DNA from 2 places in the Streptomyces viridosporus T7A genome. Region 2 is predicted to be linked to the other one. Evidence: riboswitches for the same ligand, from Rfam matches in the RefSeq annotation. Region 2 holds a riboswitch; the other holds the start of a gene.
What was found. A riboswitch is a leader RNA that binds a small molecule or an ion and turns the genes downstream of it on or off. The one in region 2 is predicted to bind S-adenosylmethionine.
Positions count from the first base shown of each region.

Region 1: another riboswitch for S-adenosylmethionine. It lies ahead of CP969_RS11815 (aminotransferase class V-fold PLP-dependent enzyme); the one in region 2 lies ahead of thrC (threonine synthase).

Region 1 is NZ_CP023700.1:2,512,620-2,522,952, forward strand. Features, by position in the region: gene CP969_RS11800 (response regulator transcription factor) at 1-421, shown strand, start outside; gene CP969_RS11805 (SLC13 family permease) at 499-1,914, shown strand; gene CP969_RS11810 (glycerate kinase) at 2,000-3,205, shown strand; gene CP969_RS11815 (aminotransferase class V-fold PLP-dependent enzyme) at 3,160-4,590, opposite strand; SAM riboswitch class IV at 4,771-4,887, opposite strand; gene trpD (anthranilate phosphoribosyltransferase) at 4,962-6,026, opposite strand; gene qcrB (cytochrome bc1 complex cytochrome b subunit) at 6,150-7,787, opposite strand; gene qcrA (cytochrome bc1 complex Rieske iron-sulfur subunit) at 7,784-8,842, opposite strand; gene qcrC (cytochrome bc1 complex diheme cytochrome c subunit) at 8,839-9,651, opposite strand; gene ctaE (aa3-type cytochrome oxidase subunit III) at 9,732-10,333, opposite strand, start outside.
Region 2 is NZ_CP023700.1:3,940,771-3,951,103, forward strand. Features, by position in the region: gene CP969_RS18135 (MFS transporter) at 1-926, opposite strand, end outside; gene CP969_RS18140 (NADH:flavin oxidoreductase) at 1,051-2,181, opposite strand; gene CP969_RS18145 (hypothetical protein) at 2,348-2,791, shown strand; gene groL (chaperonin GroEL) at 2,888-4,510, opposite strand; gene CP969_RS18155 (cold-shock protein) at 4,846-5,049, opposite strand; gene CP969_RS18160 (MoaD/ThiS family protein) at 5,480-5,755, opposite strand; gene thrC (threonine synthase) at 5,752-7,059, opposite strand; SAM riboswitch class I at 7,078-7,247, opposite strand; gene CP969_RS18170 (glucosyl-3-phosphoglycerate synthase) at 7,384-8,328, shown strand; gene CP969_RS18175 (hypothetical protein) at 8,399-9,085, opposite strand; gene CP969_RS18180 (alpha,alpha-trehalose-phosphate synthase (UDP-forming)) at 9,232-10,333, shown strand, end outside.

The DNA.
Region 1 (10,333 bases), 1.4 Mb from region 2:
GCGGGACTCGGTCCGGGACACGGTGGCCGGCCTGGAGGGCGGCGCCGACGACTGGATGACCAAGCCGTTCCGCTTCGAGGAACTGCTCGCCCGGGTGCGGCTGCGGCTGCGCACGGCGGCCCGCGCGCCGGAGGTGACGGTGCTGAAGTCGGGCGACCTCTCCCTGGACCTGCGCACCCGCCGGGCACGGGCCGCGGACCGCACCGTCGACCTGACGGCCCGTGAGTTCGTGCTGCTGGAACTGTTCCTGAGGCACCCGGGGCAGGTACTCTCCCGCGAGCAGATCCTGTCCCACGTCTGGGGCTACGACTTCGACCCCGGCTCCAACATCGTGGACGTCTACGTGCGGGCGCTGCGCAAGAAGCTCGGCGCGGAGAAGGTGCAGACGGTCCGCGGGATGGGGTACCGGCTCCCCGCGTGAGGCTCCCCGGCGGCCGGTGAAGTTTCCTTCATCTTCGGCTCATCGACGGCTCACGGCCCGGACGGACCCTGGACGGCGTGACCCTGACTCCCCGACTGACCGCCGCCCTGTGCGTGGCCCTGTCGCTGTGCGCGCTGCTCGCGGTGCCCGGCACCTTCCCCGGCCTGAGCGGTGACGCACGGCTCACCCTCGCCGTGTTCGCGCTGGCGACCTGCGCCTGGGTCGGTACGCCGATCGACGACACGTACATCGCGCTGGGCGCCGGACTCGCGCTGACCGTGACCGGGGTGATCAGCAGCGACACCCTCTTCGGCACCCTGGGCGACTCGACGGTGTGGCTGCTGATCTGCGCGTTCGTGCTGGCGGCCGCGGTGACCCGGACCGGGCTCGCGGGACGGGCGGCGGCGTTCCTGGTCGGCGGGGCGCGCACGGTGCGGCAGTTGACGCACCTGACCACGACCGCCCTGGTCGTCACGGCGTTCGCGGTGCCCGCCACCTCGGGCCGGGCCGCGCTCGCCCTGCCGGTGTTCCTCGCCCTCGCGAGGGCCCTCGCCGGCCGCGGGCGGCTGGTCGTGATGCTGGCGCTGCTGTTCCCGACCGTGATCCTGCTGTCGGCGGTGGCGACCCTGATCGGCGCGGGCGCGCACCTGATCACCGTGTCGGTGCTGTGGGAGGCCACCGGGGAGCGGGTCGGCTTCACCGAGTGGCTGCTGCTCGGACTGCCGCTGGCCGTGGCCTCCTCGCACCTCGCCGCCGAGGCCGTCCTGCTGACCACCACCCGGCGCGCGGACCGCGAGGGGCCGGTGCTCATCACGGCCGAGGAGATCCAGCGGCACAGCGACCGCCCCGTCACCGGCCCGTGGACGCAGGCCGAGAAGCGCTGCGCGCTGCTGCTCGGCACGGTCGTCGCCCTGTGGTGCAGCGAGCCGCTGCACCGGGTGCCGCCGGCCGTGGTCGCGCTGATCGGCGCGGTCGTCGCCGCCTCGCCGGCCCTGGGCACCGTACGGCTGAAGGACGCCCTGAAGACGGTGCCCTGGTCGCTGCTGCTGTTCATGGCGGCGACGATGGCGATGGGGGTGGCGCTGGCCGAGTCGGGGGCGGCGCAGTGGCTGACCGGCGGGCTGCCCTCGGGGATCACCCCTGTGATGTTCCTGGCCGTCGTGATCGCGGTCAGCACGGCCGCCCACCTGGTCCTGCAGTCCCGCTCCGCCCGTTCCTCGGTGCTGGTGCCGCTGGTGGTCGCGGCGGCCGCGGGCGCCGGGGTGAACCCGGTCGCGGCGGCGCTGGCCTCCACCGCCGCCGCGGGCTTCTGCCACACGCTGCCGGCCTCCGCGAAGCCGGTGACGCTCTTCGCCGAGATACCGGGCACCCCCACCTACACCCCGCGCGACCTGCTCCGGCTGTCCGCCGTGCTGGCCCCGCTGACCGCCGCTCTGGTCCTGCTGTTCGCCGTCGTGGTGTGGCCGCTGCTCGGCGTCCCCGTGACCCGCTAGCCCCTCCGGCCCCTTCCGGCCGCCAGGTTTCCGAACCACCGAGGCCCCGGCCCGTCGGGGTTCCCGTCCCGCTAGGAGTGATCCCATGCTCACCCGTGTCGTCGTAGCCCCCAGCGGCTTCAAGGAGTCGCTGTCCGCCGAGGCCGCCGCCGACGCCATCACGGCGGGGGTCCGCCGGGTCCTGCCGGACGCGGAGGTCGACCGGATCCCGCTGGTGGACGGCGGCGAGGGCACGGCCTCGGCGCTGGCCGCCGCGACCGGCGGGCGGCTGGTCTCCCTGGCCGCCACCGGCCCGGTCGGCGAGCCGGTCGGCACGCACTTCGCGCTCCTCGGCCCCCGGGACACGGCGGTGGTGGAGATGGCGGCGGTCGCGGGCCTCTCCCTGGTCCCGCGCACCCGGCGCGACCCCGGTGCCACGACCACGTACGGCGTCGGGGAGCTGATCCGCGCGGCGCTCGACCAGGGGGTGCGGCGCGTCCTGGTCGGCTGCGGCGACTCGGGCACCTCCGACGGCGGCGCGGGCGCGCTGCAGGCCCTCGGCGCCCGGTTGCTGGACGCGGACGGGTTCGAGCTGCCGCACGGCGGTCGCGAGCTGATCCGGCTGGCGCGCATCGATCCGGCCGGTCTCGACCCCCGCCTGGACGACGTGGAACTCCTCGTCGCCTGCAACCCCTTCAACGTGCTGTGCGGCGAGCGGGGCGTGGCCCGGGTGTTCGGTCCGCAGAAGGGGGCGACCCCGGCGCAGGTCGAGGAGTTGTCGGCGGGGCTGGAGAACTGGGCGCGCGTCCTGACCCGCGACCTCCCCGCCGTGGGCACCGATCTGCGCCACGGTCCCGGCACGGGCGCCTCCGGCGGGCTCGGCGCCGGTCTCGCCGCCCTCGGCGCGCGTCTCCTGCCCCGCTTCGACGTCCTGCTGGACCACCTCGACCTGGACGCCCGGCTGGCCCGCGCCGACCTGGTCGTCACCGCCGAGGGCGCCCTGGACCACCAGACCCCGCGCGGCAAGGTGCCCGCGGAGGTGGCCCGGCGCGCCAAGCTGTACGGGCGGCCGGTGCTCGCGCTGGCGGGAACCCTGGGCGAGGGCGCCCACCAGGTACCGGGCGTGGACGCCTGCCACGGCATCCTGCCCGCCCCGATGGCCCTGGCGGAGGCCCTGGTCCGCGGCGCCGAACTGCTCACCGACGCCACCGAGCGCGCCCTGCGGATGATCGTGCTCGGGACCCGGCTGCCGGCGCCCGCGGCGGCTCAGCGGGAGGCGTCGGGGACGCACCGCCCGTCCACCGTGCGGTAGCTCCACCGCGCGCCGTCCCGCACGAGTTCCCGGACCGCCCGCACGAACCGCTCCACGTGCTCGTCCGGCGTACCCACCCCGAAGCTGACCCGGACGGCGCCGAGGGCCTTCTCCCCCGGCACCGCCCCCGGGGCGCCGCACTCGCCCCGGTCCCGCGGGTCGCCGCCGAGCAGCCTGCGCACCAGCGGGTGGGCGCAGAACAGCCCGTCGCGCACGCCGATGCCGTACTCGGCGGACAGCGCGGCGGCGAAGTGGGAGCTGTTCCAGCCCTCGACGACGAAGGAGAGCACCCCGACGCGCGGGGCGTCGTCCCCGAACAGGGACAGGAACCGCACCTCGGGCAGGTCCGCGAGCCCGTCGCGCACCGTGCGGATCAGTTGCTCCTCGCGGGCCGCGAGGGTGTCGAACCCGGCCTCGGTGAGGGCCTTGCAGGCCGAGGCGAGGGCGTGGACACCGATGACGTTGGGCGAGCCGGCCTCGTGCCGGGCGGCGCCGTCGTGCCACTCCACGTCCACGGTCCCGTCCTCGCGCCGGGTGACCCTGCGGCTGGCGCCGCCGCCCGCGAGGTAGGGCTCGGCCTGCCGCAGCCAGTCGGCGCGGCCGGCCAGGACACCGGAGCCGAAGGGCGCGTACAGCTTGTGTCCGGAGAAGGCGACCCAGTCGACGTCCAGCTCGCGCACGCTCACCGGGCGGTGCGGGGCCAGCTGGGCGGCGTCCAGGACGATCCGGGCGCCGTGCGCGTGGGCGGCGGCGGCCAGCTCGCGCACCGGCCACAGCTCGCCGGTGACGTTGGAGGCGCCGGTGACGCAGACCAGGGCGGGGCCGTGGGGGTGGCGGTCGGCGAGGGCGCGCTCCAGGGTCTCGACGGCCTGCCGCGGGCTGCTCGGGGCGTCGAGGCAGGTGACGCGCGCGTTCCTCCAGGGCAGCAGGGCGGCGTGGTGCTCGGTCTCGAAGACGAAGACCTCGCAGCCGTCGGGGAGCGCGGCGGCGAGCAGGTTGAGGGAGTCGGTGGTGGAGCGGGTGAAGACGACCTGGTCCCCCTCCCGCCGCCCACCGCCGCCCTCGCCGGGCCGGGCTTCGCCCGGGCCGCCTTCGAGGCGGCAGCCGAGGAACTCGGCGACGGTCCGGCGGGCGTCCTCGAACAGGTCGGTGGAGAGCTGGGAGAGGTGCCCGGCACCTCGGTGGACGCTGCCGTAGTGGGGCGCGTACGCGGCGACGTCGTCCCAGACGCGCTGGAGCGCCGGGGCGCTGGCGGCGTAGTCGAGCGCGGCGTGGACGACCTCCCCGCCGGTGACGAGCGGGACGGTGACGTCCCGCCCCAGAACGGGCAGGGGCGCGCGGACGGGCCGGTCGGCGGCAACGGTGGACACGGTGGACACGGACATGGCGGGGCTCCCGTGGAGGCAGGGCCGGCTCACCGCGCGAGCGGGCACGGCCCGGGCGCGGGGTGAAGGTGACGGAGGTGTGCGGAGGCGGGGCTCGCGGCCCTAGCGCATTCGCTTGCTCACGGAAGGCTCCCTCGAACGACCAGGACCCCTGGTCCCACCCTTCCCAAGGGTGCGAGGGGTCCGCGCTTGCCGTGAGCCCTGCTGCTCACGGCCCGGTCCTCACCCGGGGCACCCCGCCACGGACGGAGGGTTGCCGGACAGCCGGCCGGGGCCTCATGGCTGTCGCTCATGACCTGGAGGGGAAAGTACGGGAAACGGCGGACGTCCCGCAACCCGTTTCCGGATCGCGGGACATCTTCTGGGGGGAGTCAGGCGTTGCTGGCGGCGACCCAGCGTTCCAGGACCCGCTTGGCGGCCCCCGAGTCGAGGGACTCGGCGGCCCGGTCCATGCCGGCCCGGATCTGCTCCGTGAGGGTGCCGCCGCCCGGCTCCAGCGCCACCAGCGCCGCCGCGGAGTTCAGCAGCACCGCGTCCCGCACCGGGCCCTCCTCGCCGTCCAGCACCCTCCGGGCGACCTCGGCGTTGTACGAGGCGTCGGCGCCCCGCAGCGCCTCGACCGGCACCAGCTCGATCCCCACGTCCCGCGGGTCGAAGGTCTCCTCGGTCACCTCGCCACCCCGCACCACCCACACCCGGGAGGTGGCGGTGGTGGTCAGCTCGTCCAGGCCGTCGTCGCCGCGGAACACCAGCGAGGAGTGGCCGCGTCCGGCGAAGACGCCCGCCATGATCGGCGCCATCCGGGGGTCGGCGACCCCGATCGCCTGGGCCTTGACCCGCGCCGGGTTGGCCAGCGGGCCGAGGAAGTTGAACACCGTGCGGATGCCGAGCTGCCCGCGGGCGGCGGCCACGTGGCGCAGCGCCGGGTGGAACTTCACCGCGAAGCAGAAGGTGATCCCGGCCTCCTCGGCGACCTCGGCCACCCGCTGCGGGGACAGCTCCAGATTGACGCCCAGCTTCTCCAGGACGTCGGAGGCACCGGACGCAGAGGAGGCCGCCCGGTTGCCGTGCTTGACGACCTTCGCGCCGGTGCCGGCCACGACGATCGAGGACATCGTGGAGATGTTCACCGTCTTGGCGCCGTCCCCGCCGGTGCCGACGATGTCGACCGTCGCCCCGGGCACCTCGATCACCTTGGCGTGGTCGTACATCGCCCGCACGCAGCCGGTGATCTCCTCCACCGTCTCGCCCTTGGCCCGCAGGGACACCGCGAAGCCGGCGATCTGCGCGTCGGTCGCCTCGCCGCGCATGATGAGGTCCATCGCCCAGGCGGTGTCGTCGGCGGACAGGTCCCGGCCGTCCAGCAGACCGTTCAGCAGGGCGGGCCAGGAACGGCCCGCCGCGGTGTCGCCTCCAGCGGGGGTCACAGCGCTCATCAGCCGCTCCTGATCGTCGTAGAAGAATCCTTCGCAACCACCCTATCCAGCCCCGGACAGGGCGAAGGGCCCCGTCCGAACACCGGACGGGGCCCTTCGACCGTGGCGTGGCGAGCGCAGCGATCAGTGGTGGCCGTGGCCGCTCGTGATCTCCTTGTACTCCTCGACGGTGGGCTTCGGAATCTGGGACTCCTCGCCGTAGTACGCCTTGCTGAGCTTGGCGCGCAGCTTCTCGGTGCCCTTCACCTTGCGCTTGACGCCGTTCTCGTCGACCTCCGGGCCGATCTCGACCGGCTTGTACTGCTCGTGCGCCGTGAGGGTGTACATCTGCTCCTGGCTGAGCGGCTCGTGCACCTCGATGAACTCACCGTGCGGCAGGCGCTTGATGATGCCGGCCTCGCGGCCGTGCAGCACCTTCTCCTTGTCCCGGCGCTGCAGGCCGAGGCAGATCCGCTTGGTGATGATGAACGCGACGACCGGTCCGGCGAAGAAGCCGATGCGGACGAACCAGGTGACCGCGTTGATCGAGAGGTTGAAGTGCGTGGCGACGATGTCGTTGCCACCGCCGATCAGCATGATCAGGTACGCCGTGACCCAGGCGACGCCGAAGCCCGTACGGGTCGGGGCGTTGCGCGGCCGGTCCAGGATGTGGTGCTCGCGCTTGTCCCCGGTGATCCAGGACTCGATGAACGGGTAGAGCGCGATGACCGCGAGGAAGAGGCCGAACAGCACCAGCGGGATGAAGACGCCCAGGACCAGGGTGTGGCCCCAGAAGTTGATCTCCCAGCCGGGCATGGCGCGGACCAGGCCCTCGGCGAAGCCCATGTACCAGTCGGGCTGGGCGCCCGTGGAGACCCAGTCCGGGCGGTACGGGCCCAGGTTCCAGATCGGGTTGATGGTCACCAGGCCGGCGATCAGCGCGGTGAAGCCGAAGACCAGGAAGAAGAAGCCTCCCGCCTTGGCCATGTAGACCGGCAGCAGCGGCATGCCGACGACGTTCTTGTTGGTCCGTCCGGCACCCGCGAACTGCGTGTGCTTGTGGTAGAAGACCAGGATCAGGTGGGCGACCACCAGACCCAGCATGATGCCCGGCAGCAGCAGGATGTGGATCGAGTAGAACCGCGCCACGAAGTCGGTGCCGGGGAACTCCCCGCCGAACAGGAACATCGAGATGTACGTGCCGACGATCGGCACGGACAGGATCGCGCCCTGGGTGAAGCGGACACCGGTTCCGGAGAGCAGGTCGTCCGGCAGCGAGTAACCGGTGAAACCGGTGAACATGCCGAGCACGAACAGCAGGAAGCCGAACAGCCAGTTGATCTCGCGTGGCTTGCGGAACGCGCCGGTGAAGAAGACGCGCATCATGTGCACGAACATGCCGGCCAGGAAGATGACCGCCGCCCAGTGGTGGATCTGCCGGATGAGCAGACCGCCGCGCACGTCGAAGCTGATGTCCAGGGTGGAGGCGTACGCCTGCGACATCAGCTGCCCCTGCATCGGGACGTAGCTGCCGTGGTACACCACCTCGTTCATCGAGGGGTGGAAGAACAGCGTCAGGTACACACCCGTGAGGATGATGATGATGAAGCTGTAGAGGCAGATCTCACCCAGCATGAAGGACCAGTGGTCCGGGAAGATCTTCCGCATGTTGGCCTTGGCCAGGGAGTAGATCCCGAGCCGGCCGTCGGCCCAGTCGGCGATGCGTTCGCCGGCCGGGGCCTTCCCGCGAGAGCGGGAGTCGGTGCTGGTGTTGGTACTCATCCGCGCTCCCAGAAAGCAGGACCGACGGGCTCGTCGAAGTCACCGAGCGCTTCGAGGTAGCCCTCGTCGTTCACGCCGATGCGCAGCTGCGGCAGGGCGTGGCCGGCGGGACCGAAGATGACCTTGGCCCCGTCGGAAAGGTCGAAGGTGGACTGGTGGCAAGGGCACAGGGCGTGGTGCGTCTGCTGCTCGTACAGGGAGATCGGGCAACCGACGTGGGTGCAGATCTTCGAGTACGCGAGGATGCCCTCGTGCGACCACTCGAGCGAGCGCTTGTCCTTGATGTCGTCCGGCTGGATGCGGACGATCATCAGAGCGGCCTTGGCGATCTCGTTGTTGAAACCGTGGTCGTGCGGGTCCAGCCCCTCGGGCTGCGCGAACGTGAGCGAGCCGGTGATGATGTCGGAGGGACGCATCGGCTCGTTGGTGTTCTGGTTGATGAGCAGCTTGCCCCTCGACCAGGCGGTGTGGCGCAGCTTGTCCTCGGGCAGCGGGCCGAGGTCGCGCAGCAGCACGACGCCGGACAGCGGCACCAGGGTGAGCGCGCCGAACATGGTGTTGCGGATCAGCTTGCGACGGCCGATCGCCGACTCCTTGGCGCCCTGCCGGAAGTCGTCCATGACCTTGGTCCGGACCTCCGGCGGCGCCTCGATCGGGTGCCGCTCGTCGGTCAGTTCCTCGTCGGACATCAGGGTGCGGGCCCAGTGGACCGCGCCCGCGCCGATGGCGAACAGCGCGATGCCGAGCGTCACGCCGAGCGCGAGGTTCAGCGCGCCGATGTGACCCAGCGGGAAGATGTAGACGATCTTGTCGACCGGGATCGCCACGAACGAGGCGATGAAGCCGATGGTGGCCAGCATCGACACCGTGAACAGCAGGGCGACCGTGCGCTCGGAGCGCTTGGCGGCCCGCTCGTCGATGTCCTGGACCCGGTGCTCGTGGGGCGGCAGCCCCGGGTCGGCGAACGGGTTCTTCTCGTCCGCGACGCCCAGCGCACCGTGGGCGGTGTCCTGCACTGCGGGCAGGTTCTCTTCGGGAATGTCTTGGCTACTCATGACTTCTTGGCCTTTGCGGTCCGAGCGGCGACCCACACAGCGACGAGGATCATCCCGCCGAGACCGAAGATCCAACCGAACAGGCCTTCACTGACCGGACCCAGCCCGCCCAGCGACAGGCCACCCGGGCTCTCGGTCTGATCGCTGTTGACCTCGCCCAGGTACGCGATGATGTCCTTCTTGTTCTGCTCCGACAGCACGCTGTCGGGGAAGGAGGGCATGTTCTGCGGGCCGGTGAGCATGGCCTCGTAGATGTGCTTCGGGTCGACGTCCTCGAGGTTCGGCGCGTACTTGCCGTGCGTCAGCGCGCCACCCTTACCGGTGAAGTTGTGGCACTGGGCGCAGTTGTTGCGGAAGAGCTCACCGCCCTTGGCGATGTCGGCGCCCTCGGGACCGTACTGCTCCTCGGTCGGGATCGCCGGACCGGCACCCAGCGAGGCGACGTAGGCCGCCAGCTGGTCGATCTCGGCCTGGGTGTAGACGGCCCTCTTGTCCGGGAGCTGGGCGGCCTGCGAGGTGGCGGCCGGCATACGGCCGGTGCCCACCTGGAAGTCCACGGCTGCGGCGCCCACGCCCACCAGGCTCGGACCGTCGGAGGTGCCCTGACCACCGGTGCCGTGGCAGCTGGCGCAGCCGACGGTGTAGAGCTTCTTGCCCTCCTCGATGGTGAGGGACTGGGCGGTGGCGTCGGCCTGCGCCTTGTCCGCGGGTGCGAACACGGCGTACAGCCCCCCGGTGCATGCCAGCGCGAGGAGTAGGACGACGAGCGCCGCCAGCGGGTGGCGTCGTCGTGCGGAGAGCTTTTTCACGGATTACCCCGGTGTCAGGATCTTCTGCGTCGATGCTTCTGGTTGGTGCGGCGCTTCGGCGCGCGCGGATGTGGGCCCGGCTACTTGATCATGTAGATCGTGGCGAAGAGGCCGATCCAGACGACGTCGACGAAGTGCCAGTAATAGGACACGACGATGGCCGCGGTCGCCTGTTCGTGGGTGAACCTCCGGGCTGCGTAGGTCCGGCCCAGGACCAGCAGGAAGGCGATGAGACCGCCCAGCACATGCAGGCCGTGGAAGCCGGTGGTCAGGTAGAACACCGAGCCGTACGGGTCGGAGGAGATGGACAGGCCGTAGTGCTTGACCAACTCGGTGTATTCGAGGACCTGGCCGCCGATGAAGACCGAACCCATGATGAAGGTGACGATGAACCACATCCGGAGCTTCTTCACGTCACCGCGCTCGGCGGCGAAGACGCCGAGCTGGCAGGTGAGGGAGGAGAGCACCAGGATCGTGGTGTTCGTCGCCGAGAACGGGAAGTTCAGGGAGTCGGCCTTCTCCGACCAGAAGTCGGGTCCGGTCACCGATCGCAGGGTGAAGTACATCGCGAAGAGGGCCGCGAAGAACATCAGCTCGGAACTCAGCCAGATGATGGTTCCGACGCTGGTGAGGTTCGGTCGGTTGACCGACGGGTGCGCGTGCCCGGTATCTACTGTCGTTG
Region 2 (10,333 bases):
AGGCCGTAGCCGGTCTCCTCGGGGAGCTGCAGCAGCTGCGGGATGACCAGGGACATCGAGAACATCGAGAAGCCGATCGCCACCGAGGCGAGGTTGGTGACCAGCACCTGGGGACGGGCCGTGCTGCGCAGGTCCACCAGCGGCTGGTCGATGCGCAGCTCGAAGAAGCCCCAGGCCAGCAGGATGACCACGGCCGCCGCGAACAGGCCGAGGGTGGTGCCGCTCGACCAGCCCCAGTCGCCGCCCTTGGAGATCGCCAGCAGCAGGCAGATCAGGCCGGCCGCCATTCCGGCCGCGCCGGCCAGGTCGAACCGGCCGCCGGTGCGCACCTTCGACTCCGGCACCACGGACACCACCGCGACCAGCGCGACGACGCCCAGCGCGGCCGAGGTCCAGAACAGCGCGTGCCAGTCGAAGTTGTCGGCGATGAGCGCGGCGGCGGGCAGACCGAGGGCGCCGCCGACCCCGAGCGAGGCGCTGATCATCGCGGTCGCCGAGCCCAGCCGCTCCTCGGGCAGCTCGTCGCGCAGGATGCTGATGCCGAGCGGGATCACCCCGGACGACAGGCCCTGCAGGGCCCGGCCGACGATCATCGGGACCAGGGAGTCGCTCAGTCCGGCGACCACCGAGCCGGTCACCAGCATGGCGATGCTGAACAGCAGCATGCGGCGCTTGCCGTACATGTCGCCGAGGCGGCCCATGACCGGGGTGGCGACGGCCGCGGCGAGCAGGGTGGCGGTGACGGCCCAGGCGGTGTCCGCCGCCGAGGCGTTCAGGTACCGCGGCAGCTTCCCCACGATCGGGATCACCAGGGTCTGCATCAGCGAGACCACGATGCCGCTGAAGGCCAGCACGGCCACCACGGCGCCGGGTCGGGGCGGCGCGGGGGTGCCGGTCGCGGCGGGTCGGGCGGGTGCGTCGGACATGGGGGATGTCTCCGGAGGATCGGAACCACTTGTCTCGGGCAACTTTATTCAGATTGCTTGACTTAAGCAAATTAATACCGCGTGACGTGCGCCCGTACGGACGCACGCGACGCGGCCCGGCGGCTCAGCTCAGGAACGTGAGCGCCGAGGCGTCGTAGGACCTGAGCTCGCCGAAGCGGCCTTCGAGCACCTTGGCCGCCCAGTGCGGGTCCTGGAGCAGGGCCCGGCCCACGGCCACGATGTCGAACTCGTCCCGCTCCATCCGGTCGAGCAGGTTGTCGAGGCTGCTCACACCGGCCCCCTCCCCCCGGAACGTCCTGGTGAAGTCGCCGTCGTCGAGGCCGACCGACCCGACGGTGAGGGCGGGCCTGCCGGTCAGCTTCCTCGTCCAGCCGGCCAGGTTGAGGTCGGCGCCCTCGAACTCGGGGAGCCAGTAGCGGCGCGTGGAGGCGTGGAAGGCGTCGACGCCGGCCGCGGCGAGCGGGGCGAGGACGGCCTCCAGCTCCTGCGGGGTCTCGGCGAGGCGGGCGCCGTAGGCGTCCTGCTTCCACTGCGAGTAGCGGAAGACGACCGGGAAGCCGGGGGACACGGCCTCCCGCACGGCGGCGACGACCTCCGCCGCGAACTTCGTCCGGGCCACCGGGTCGCCGCCGTAGGCGTCGGTACGGCGGTTGGTGCCGGCCCACAGGAACTGGTCGATGAGGTAGCCGTGGGCGCCGTGCAGCTCCACGCCGTCGAAGCCGATCCGCTCGGCCGCGGCGGCGGCCTCCGCGAAGGCGCCGATCACCTCGTCGATGTCCCGCCGGGTCATGGCCCTGCCGCCCTCGGTGCCGTCGGTCCGTAGCCCGGACGGTCCGAGGACCGGGGCGTCCGGGAACGGCGGCTCCCCCGGCCGGCGCACCGTGCCGATGTGCCACAGCTGCGGCATGATCGTGCCCCCGGCCGCGTGCACCGCCTCGGCGACCTTCGCCCAGCCCGCGAGCTGCTCCTCCCCGTGGAACCGCGGCACCCGGTCGCTCTGCCCGGCGGAGGGGTGACCGACGTACGTCCCCTCGGTGACGATCAGTCCGACACCGGCGGCCGCCCGGCGGGAGTAGTACGACACGACGTCCTCCCCCGGGACGCCGCCCGGCGAGAACTGCCGGGTCATCGGCGCCATGGCGATGCGGTTCGGGACGGTCAGGCCGTTGATCACGGCCGGGCGGGAAAGGACCCGGGCCGCGCGGGAGGCCGCTTCGGAAACGGTGACGGTCACTGGGACTCCTCAGGGAGATACCGGTCAGTATGTGCACACGCATGAAATCCGTGCCGTACGGGCAACCGGCCCGCCCGCCGCGGGCATTCCCATTCCCCGGCCCCGGTGACGTGCGTCACACCGGGTCGTGACCTGCCGTCAACCGCCCTCGCACAGAATGAGGTTCATGGGAGAGCCCGTGTTCATCAGAAGCAGGTGGGGAACGAACCGGTACGTCTACAACCCCCACAGCCCCGTCGGCCTGGCGCTGATCCTGCTCCCCTTCCTCGTCGCCGCGGGCGTGTTCCTCTGGCTCCACGACGACGGGGAGTGGAGCGACGACGAGCTGCGCACCGCCGTCCACGAGGCCGCCGCGCGCCTGGAGGCCGGCCCGCGCATCGTCGACGCGTCGCGGGGCCTCGCCCCGGCGATCGGCGACGCGATCGAACGGACCGGTGAGGGACCCTCGTTCGGGGCCCGGGTGAGCCGCGAGGGCCGCTCCGACCACTACACCGTCACCGGCGAGGGCACGGACGCCGCCTTCTGCCTGCGCGTCACCACCGTGCCGGTCGACGAGAGCTACGCGCACCTCACGGTGGACGTCACCGACGGCGCCTGCTCGCGCTACTGACGCCACCGGCCCGGAAACGCCCGAGGGCGGCACCCCCCGGTGTACGGGGAGTGCCGCCCTCGGTCACGCGTCGGACGGTTCCGATCCTCGGGAGGATCAGAAGTCCATGTCACCGCCCGGCATGCCGCCGCCGGCCGGGGCCGCGGCCTTCTCCGGCTTGTCGGCGATGACGGCCTCGGTGGTGAGGAACAGCGCGGCGATCGACGCGGCGTTCTGCAGCGCGGAACGCGTCACCTTGGCCGGGTCGATGATGCCTTCCTTGACCAGGTCGACGTAGTCGCCGGTCGCGGCGTTCAGGCCGTGGCCCGGGGTCAGGTTGCGCACCTTCTCCACCACGACGCCGCCCTCGAGGCCGGCGTTGACGGCGATCTGCTTCAGCGGGGCCTCCAGGGCGATGCGCACGGCGTTGGCACCGGTCGCCTCGTCACCCTCCAGCTCCAGCTTCTCGAAGACCTGGGAGGCCTGCAGCAGGGCCACGCCACCACCGGCGACGATGCCCTCCTCGACGGCCGCCTTGGCGTTGCGGACGGCGTCCTCGATGCGGTGCTTGCGCTCCTTGAGCTCCACCTCGGTGGCGGCACCGGCCTTGATGACCGCGACGCCGCCGGCGAGCTTCGCCAGGCGCTCCTGCAGCTTCTCGCGGTCGTAGTCGGAGTCGCTGTTCTCGATCTCGGCGCGGATCTGGTTCACACGGCCCTGGACCTGGTCGGTGGAGCCGGCGCCGTCGACGATGGTGGTCTCGTCCTTGGTGATGACGACCTTGCGGGCCTTGCCCAGGAGGTCGAGCGTGGCGTTCTCCAGCTTGAGGCCGACCTCCTCGGAGATGACCTCGCCGCCCGTGAGGATGGCGATGTCGCCGAGCATGGCCTTGCGGCGGTCGCCGAAGCCCGGGGCCTTGACGGCGACGGACTTGAAGGTGCCGCGGATCTTGTTGACGACCAGGGTCGACAGGGCCTCGCCCTCGACGTCCTCGGCGATGATCAGCAGCGGCTTGCCCGACTGCATGACCTTCTCCAGGAGCGGGAGCAGGTCCTTGACGTTGGAGACCTTGGAGTTCGCGATCAGGATGTACGGGTCGTCGAGGACGGCCTCCATACGCTCCATGTCGGTGGCGAAGTACGCCGAGATGTAGCCCTTGTCGAAGCGCATACCCTCGGTGAGCTCCAGCTCCAGACCGAAGGTCTGGGACTCCTCGACGGTGATGACGCCTTCCTTGCCGACCTTGTCCATGGCCTCGGCGATGAGCTCGCCGATCTGGGTGTCGGCGGCGGAGATGGAGGCCGTGGAGGCGATCTGCTCCTTGGTCTCGACGTCCTTCGCCTGCTCGAGCAGGGCGGCGGAAACGGCCTCGACGGCCTTCTCGATGCCGCGCTTCAGGGCCATCGGGTTGGCGCCGGCGGCCACGTTGCGCAGGCCTTCCTTGACCAGGGCCTGGGCGAGGACGGTCGCGGTGGTCGTACCGTCACCGGCGACGTCGTCCGTCTTCTTGGCGACTTCCTTGACCAGCTCGGCGCCGATCTTCTCGTACGGGTCCTCGAGCTCGATCTCCTTGGCGATGGAGACACCATCGTTGGTGATCGTGGGGGCGCCCCACTTCTTCTCGAGGACGACGTTGCGGCCCTTGGGGCCGAGCGTCACCTTGACGGCGTCCGCGAGCTGGTTCATGCCGCGCTCGAGGCCGCGCCGCGCCTCCTCGTCGAACGCGATGATCTTGGCCATGTGAAGTGGTCCCTCCAGGACTGGGGGTGATTCCTTCGGACCGCGCCCGCGCCCGCGACGGACGGCTCGCCGGCCTCGTGGTTCCTTGCCCCACCCGGCCTGCGGGCCTCACCGACCCGGTCCTTACGTTGTCACTCTCACCTTCAGAGTGCTAACGCAATGATTAGCACTCGCCCCTGTCGAGTGCAAGCGCCTCCGGCGATCGGGGGGTGCGCTCAGCCGCCCGCGAACACGGACGCGCCGCGCGCTCCCCGCCCCGGGGCACGGCGAAGGGCCCGCGCCCCGGGAGGCACGGGCCCTTCGTCAGCAGAAGATTCTTGCGGCTGGTAGCGCGTTCAGGCGGTGACGCGAACCATGTCGGCCTGCGGGCCTTTCTGGCCCTGCGAGATCTCGAACTCGACCCGCTGGCCCTCTTCCAGGGTGCGGTAGCCGTCCATCTGGATCGCGCTGTAGTGGACGAAAACATCCGCACCACCGTCGACCGCGATGAAGCCGTACCCCTTCTCCGCGTTGAACCACTTGACGGTGCCCTGAGCCATGCCTAACTCCCCTATTACTGGCCCTTGCACAGATCCGCACTTCGCGAACCCGGGTCAGACCTCACCCCCCAACGGTTGGGGGCGTGCGCCGGAACGCGTCGACCGCGGCTGAATGTATCTGCCCAACTGCCGTCTGCAACAGGTCAATCGGACGAGAAATCTGGACGCCCCCGGCCCGGAATGTGGCGAGAATTCACCTGATTACAGGGCAAGTCGGGCCATACATAGGGGGCGAATGCCGCAAAAGGGGCCCGCACTTTGGCTACTTCCAGTCGGGCGCACGGCAGAAATCAAAGGCTTCCGATCGAAGGATCGGGGGCGCGTTCCCCAACTCTACCGTGCTCAACCCCATGGAATGACCCCCTCCGCATCTCTCACGGAGGGGGCCGTGCGATGAACGCTCGGTAACCGGAATTACCGACGGTAATGATCAGCCGCCGGCGACCGCCGGAATGATGGAGACGCCCGCGCCGTCCGGAGTGGGAGTCCCGAGGCCCTGCTCGAAGCGCACGTCGTCGTCGTTGACGTAGACGTTGACGAAGCGGCGCAGCTTGCCCTGGTCGTCCAGGACCCGGGCGGCGATCCCGGTGTGGTTCTTCTCCAGGTCCTCGATGACCTCGGCGAGGGTCGCGCCCTCGGCGCTCACCTCGGTCCGGCCGCCGGTGTAGGTGCGCAGGATGGTCGGGATGCGAACGGTCACGCTCATGCGAGGCCTGCCTCTCGGAACGACTCCAGGTGGGGGCGGATGGTTGCGGTGAGCCCGGTGCCGGCCACCGCGTCCAGCGTCTTCAGACCGTCGCCGGTGTTGAGCACGACGGTGGTCAGGGCCGGGTCGAGCACGCCGTCGTCGATGAGCTTCCTCGTCACGCCGACCGTCACCCCGCCCGCCGTCTCGGCGAAGATGCCCTCGGTGCGGGCGAGCAGCTTGATGGCGTCCACGACCTGCTCGTCCGTCACGTCCTCCACCGCGCCGCCCGTGCGGCGTGCGATGTCCAGGACGTACGGGCCGTCGGCGGGGTTGCCGATGGCGAGCGACTTGGCGATGGTGTTCGGCTTCTGCGGGCGCACGACCTCGTGGCCCGCCTTGTAGGCGGCCGACACCGGCGAGCAGCCCTCGGCCTGCGCACCGAAGATCTTGTACGGCCGGTCCTCGACCAGCCCGAGCTCGATCAGCTCCCGCAGACCCTTGTCGATCTTCGTGAGCTGCGAGCCGGAGGCGATGGGGACGACGATCTGGTCGGGCAGCCGCCAGCCGAGCTGCTCGCAGATCTCGTACGCCAGGGTCTTGGAGCCCTCCGCGTAGTACGGCCGCAGGTTGACGTTGACGAAGCCCCAGCCCTCGCCGACCGGGTCGCCGATCAGCTCGGAGCAGAAGCGGTTCACGTCGTCGTAGTTGCCCTCGATGCCGACGAGCTCTCCGCCGTAGACGGCGGCCATGACGACCTTGCCCTGCTCCAGGTCGTGCGGGATGAACACGCAGGAGCGGAAGCCGGCCCGCGCGGCGGCGGCGCCGACGGCGCCGGCCAGGTTGCCGGTGGAGGAGCAGGACAGGGTGGTGAAGCCGAAGGCGCGGGCGGCCTCCAGGGCCTGGGCGACGACGCGGTCCTTGAAGGAGTGCGTCGGGTTGCCGGAGTCGTCCTTGACGTACAGGCCGCCGGTGACGCCGAGTTCACGGGCGAGGTTGTCGGCCTTGACCAGCGCGGTCCAGCCGGGGTTGAGGTTCGGCTTGGTCGCCACGTCCGCCGGGACGGGCAGCAGCGGCGCGTAGCGCCAGATGTTCGTGGGGCCCGCTTCGATCCTCTTGCGGAGTTCCTCGGTGTCGAGGGCCGAGAAGTCGTAGGCGACCTCCAGCGGGCCGAAACACTCCTCGCAGGCGAAGACCGGGCCGAGCGGCACGCGGTGACCGCATTCGCGGCAGGAGAGCGCGGCGGCGGGACCCAGGTCGACGGAGGCGGCACCGGCGGGAGAAGCGGCGGGATCGGTGGTGCTTGCGACAGTCTGCGCAGCCATGAGAGGCGAGGCCCTTTCTCCTCATCTTTCTCACGACGCATCTCGCCGTGAGACGGATTTGGCACCTTCCCTAGCCGGGAGCCTCGCGGGTGCGATCGGCTGTGCGCGCACAACGATCGACACGAGAACCGGCTGGAGGGTTGCCGGGGCTTCATCGGGCCGTGTCCCTCTGCCCCTCTGGATGAGCTGTATGTGGTTGTGAACACCGGTGACCCCGGCATGCGGCGGTCACCTGCGTTGTTCAAGACTGTAACCGACGTCCGGGACCCTTGAGATAGTCGTCCGAACCGCGAGATGGATCACAGAAGTGAGGAGCCGCCGACCGTGCTGGAAGAAGTCGAGCGCTGGCTGAGCGAACGCTCCTGGTCCGTGACCGACCGACCGCTGCACCAGGTCCTGGCGGCCAAACGCGCCACGGGCCGGACGGTGAGCGTGGTGCTGCCCGCGCTCAACGAGGAGGCCACGGTCGGCGACATCGTCGCGGTCATCCGGCGCGACCTGATGCTCCGGGCCCCCCTGGTCGACGAGGTCGTGGTGGTCGACTCGGGCTCGACCGACCGCACGGCCGAGGCGGCGGCGGCAGCGGGCGCGACCGTGGTGCACCGGGACGCGATCCTGCCCCGCATCCCGGCCGTGCCCGGCAAGGGCGAGGTGCTGTGGCGCTCCCTGCTCGTCACCCGCGGCGACATCGTCTGCTTCGTCGACGCCGACCTGCGCGAGTTCTCCTCCGACTTCGTCTCCGGCATCGTCGGCCCGCTGCTCACCGAACCCGGCGTGCAGCTGGTCAAGGCCATGTACGACCGCCCGCTCGGGACGGCGGCCGGCCAGGGCGGCCGGGTCACGGAGCTGATGGCCCGCCCGCTGCTCAACATGCACTGGCCGCAGCTGGCCGGCTTCGTGCAGCCCCTCGGCGGCGAGTACGCGGCCCGCCGCTCCCTGCTGGAACGGCTGCCCTTCCCCGTCGGCTACGGCGTGGAGCTCGGCATGCTGGTCGACGCCCTGCACCTGGTCGGCCTGGACGCCCTCGCCCAGGTCGACGTCGGTGTCCGCCTCCACCGCCACCAGGACGGCCAGGCCCTCGGCCGCATGGCCGCCACGATCTACCGCACCGCCCAGCTCCGGCTGGCCCGCGGCCATCTGGTCCGCCCCGCGCTCACCCAGTTCGAGCGGGCCGGGGGCGCCTTCGAGCCCCGCACCTACTCGGTGGACACCGAGGAACGGCCGCCCATGGCGGAGATCGCGGAGTACCGGGCGCGGAGGGTGGCCTGACCCTCCCTCCGGGGCCGGGGACGTCCCGCGTCGGCCGGGGACGTCCCGCGTCGGCCGGGGACGTCCCGGGTCAGCCGGGGACGCCGTCCGACCAGCGCCAGCGGCCGGCGGAGTCCTGAGCGCACGTCAGGTACTCGCCGCCGCGGCCGTGGGTGCTCAGGCCCCGGTGCGCGGCGGCGCAGAACTGGCCGTCGGCGTAGCAGTTGCCCGCGGGACTGGTCAGCTCGCAGACGCCCGTGCCGGTGCCCGTGCCGCCGGGGCCCTCCGTCCGCGCCGGCTTCGGGGTCGGGGTCGGCTTCGGGGTGTGCAGCAGGCGCCCGGCGCAGTCGCGGCCGTCCCGGGGGACGGTGAACGTCACGCCGTCGAAACCGTCGGTCTGCTCGCAGACCTTCTCCGTCGCGGCCCAGGTGGAGGCCGCCCGTCCGGTGCCCTGGAGCCGGACGGTGTGGTCGACGTCGGCCTTCTCGGCCGCGCGCACGGCCGTTCCGATGCTGCGGCCGGTGAAGTCCGGCAACGTGACGGGCGTCGGGGCCGGGGTGGGGGTGGCGGTCGGGCTCCCGGTGCCGTCGGACGCCTCGGGGGACGCCTCGGGGGACGCCTCGGGCGCGGAACCGGCGCTGCCCGGCGTGGCGGTGACCGCCGCGGGCCGTCCGTCCGCCTCCGTGCCGCCGTCCGCGTCGCCGCAGCCGGCCAAGGTCAGTGCGAAGGCCCCGACCAGCGCCGCCGCACCGACGGATCCGCGCATGCGTATGCGCATGGCGCCCACCCCCCCGAAAAGTTGAAATGCGCACCACACATCCTCAGGTCGTTCACAGCTTCCGCACAAGAGGTGTGGCCCACATCGCCTCCGAGGTGACGCACCGGGACGTTTGAGGCTTCCGGGACCGGGCTAGGTTGAGGCGTATGGCTTCCACGCAGGCTGCTCAGGGTGCTCAGGTGCTGGTCGCGTCGAATCGCGGTCCCGTTTCGTACACGGTGGACGAGGACGGTTCGCTGCGGGCCAGAAGGGGTGGCGGCGGGCTGGTGTCCGGACTGTCGGCGATCGGCCCGGACGCGGGGGCGCTGTGGGTGTGCTCGGCGCTGTCCGACGGCGACCGCGAGGCCGTGCGGCGCGGGGTCGGCGAGGACGGCGTGCGGATGCTGGACGTCCCGGCGGACGTGCACGCCGACGCGTACAACGGGATCGCCAACTCGGTGCTGTGGTTCGTGCACCACATGCTGTACCAGACCCCGCTGGAGCCGGTCTTCGACGCGGAGTTCCGGCGGCAGTGGGCGTCCTACGAGACGTACAACCGCGCCTTCGCCGAGGCGCTGGCCGAGGAGGCGGCGCCGGGGGCGGCGGTGCTGGTGCAGGACTACCACCTGACGCTGGTCCCCGGGATGCTCCGCGAGCTCCGCCCCGACCTGCGGATCGGCCACTTCTCGCACACGCCGTGGGCGCCGCCGGAGTACTTCCGGATGCTGCCCGACGACATCGCCGGGCAGGTGCTGCGCGGGATGCTGGGCGCCGACCGGCTGGGCTTCCTCACCCACCGCTGGGCGGACGCGTTCACCGCGTGCTGCGAGCGGTTCGTGGGCGGCCTCGGGGACACCCGGATCGGCGTGCACGGGCTGGGGGCCGACGCGGACTTCCTGCGCGCCCGGTCCCACGAGGCGGACGTGAAGGAACGGATGGCCGCGCTGCGGGAGGAGATCGGCGCGGCTCCCGACGGCGGTGCGCGCAAAGCGATCGTCCGGGTCGACCGGACCGAGCTGTCGAAGAACATCGTGCGCGGTCTGCTGGCGTACCGGCAGCTGCTGGAGGACCACCCCGAGTGGCGCGAGCGGGTCGTGCACGTCGCCTTCGCCTACCCCTCCCGGCAGGACCTCGCCGTGTACCGCGACTACACCGCCGAGGTGCAGCGGGTCGCCGCGGAGATCAACGAGCGGTACGGGACGCCGGGCTGGCGGCCGGTCGCGCTGCACGTCAAGGACGACTTCGCGCGCTCGCTGGCCGCGTACCGGC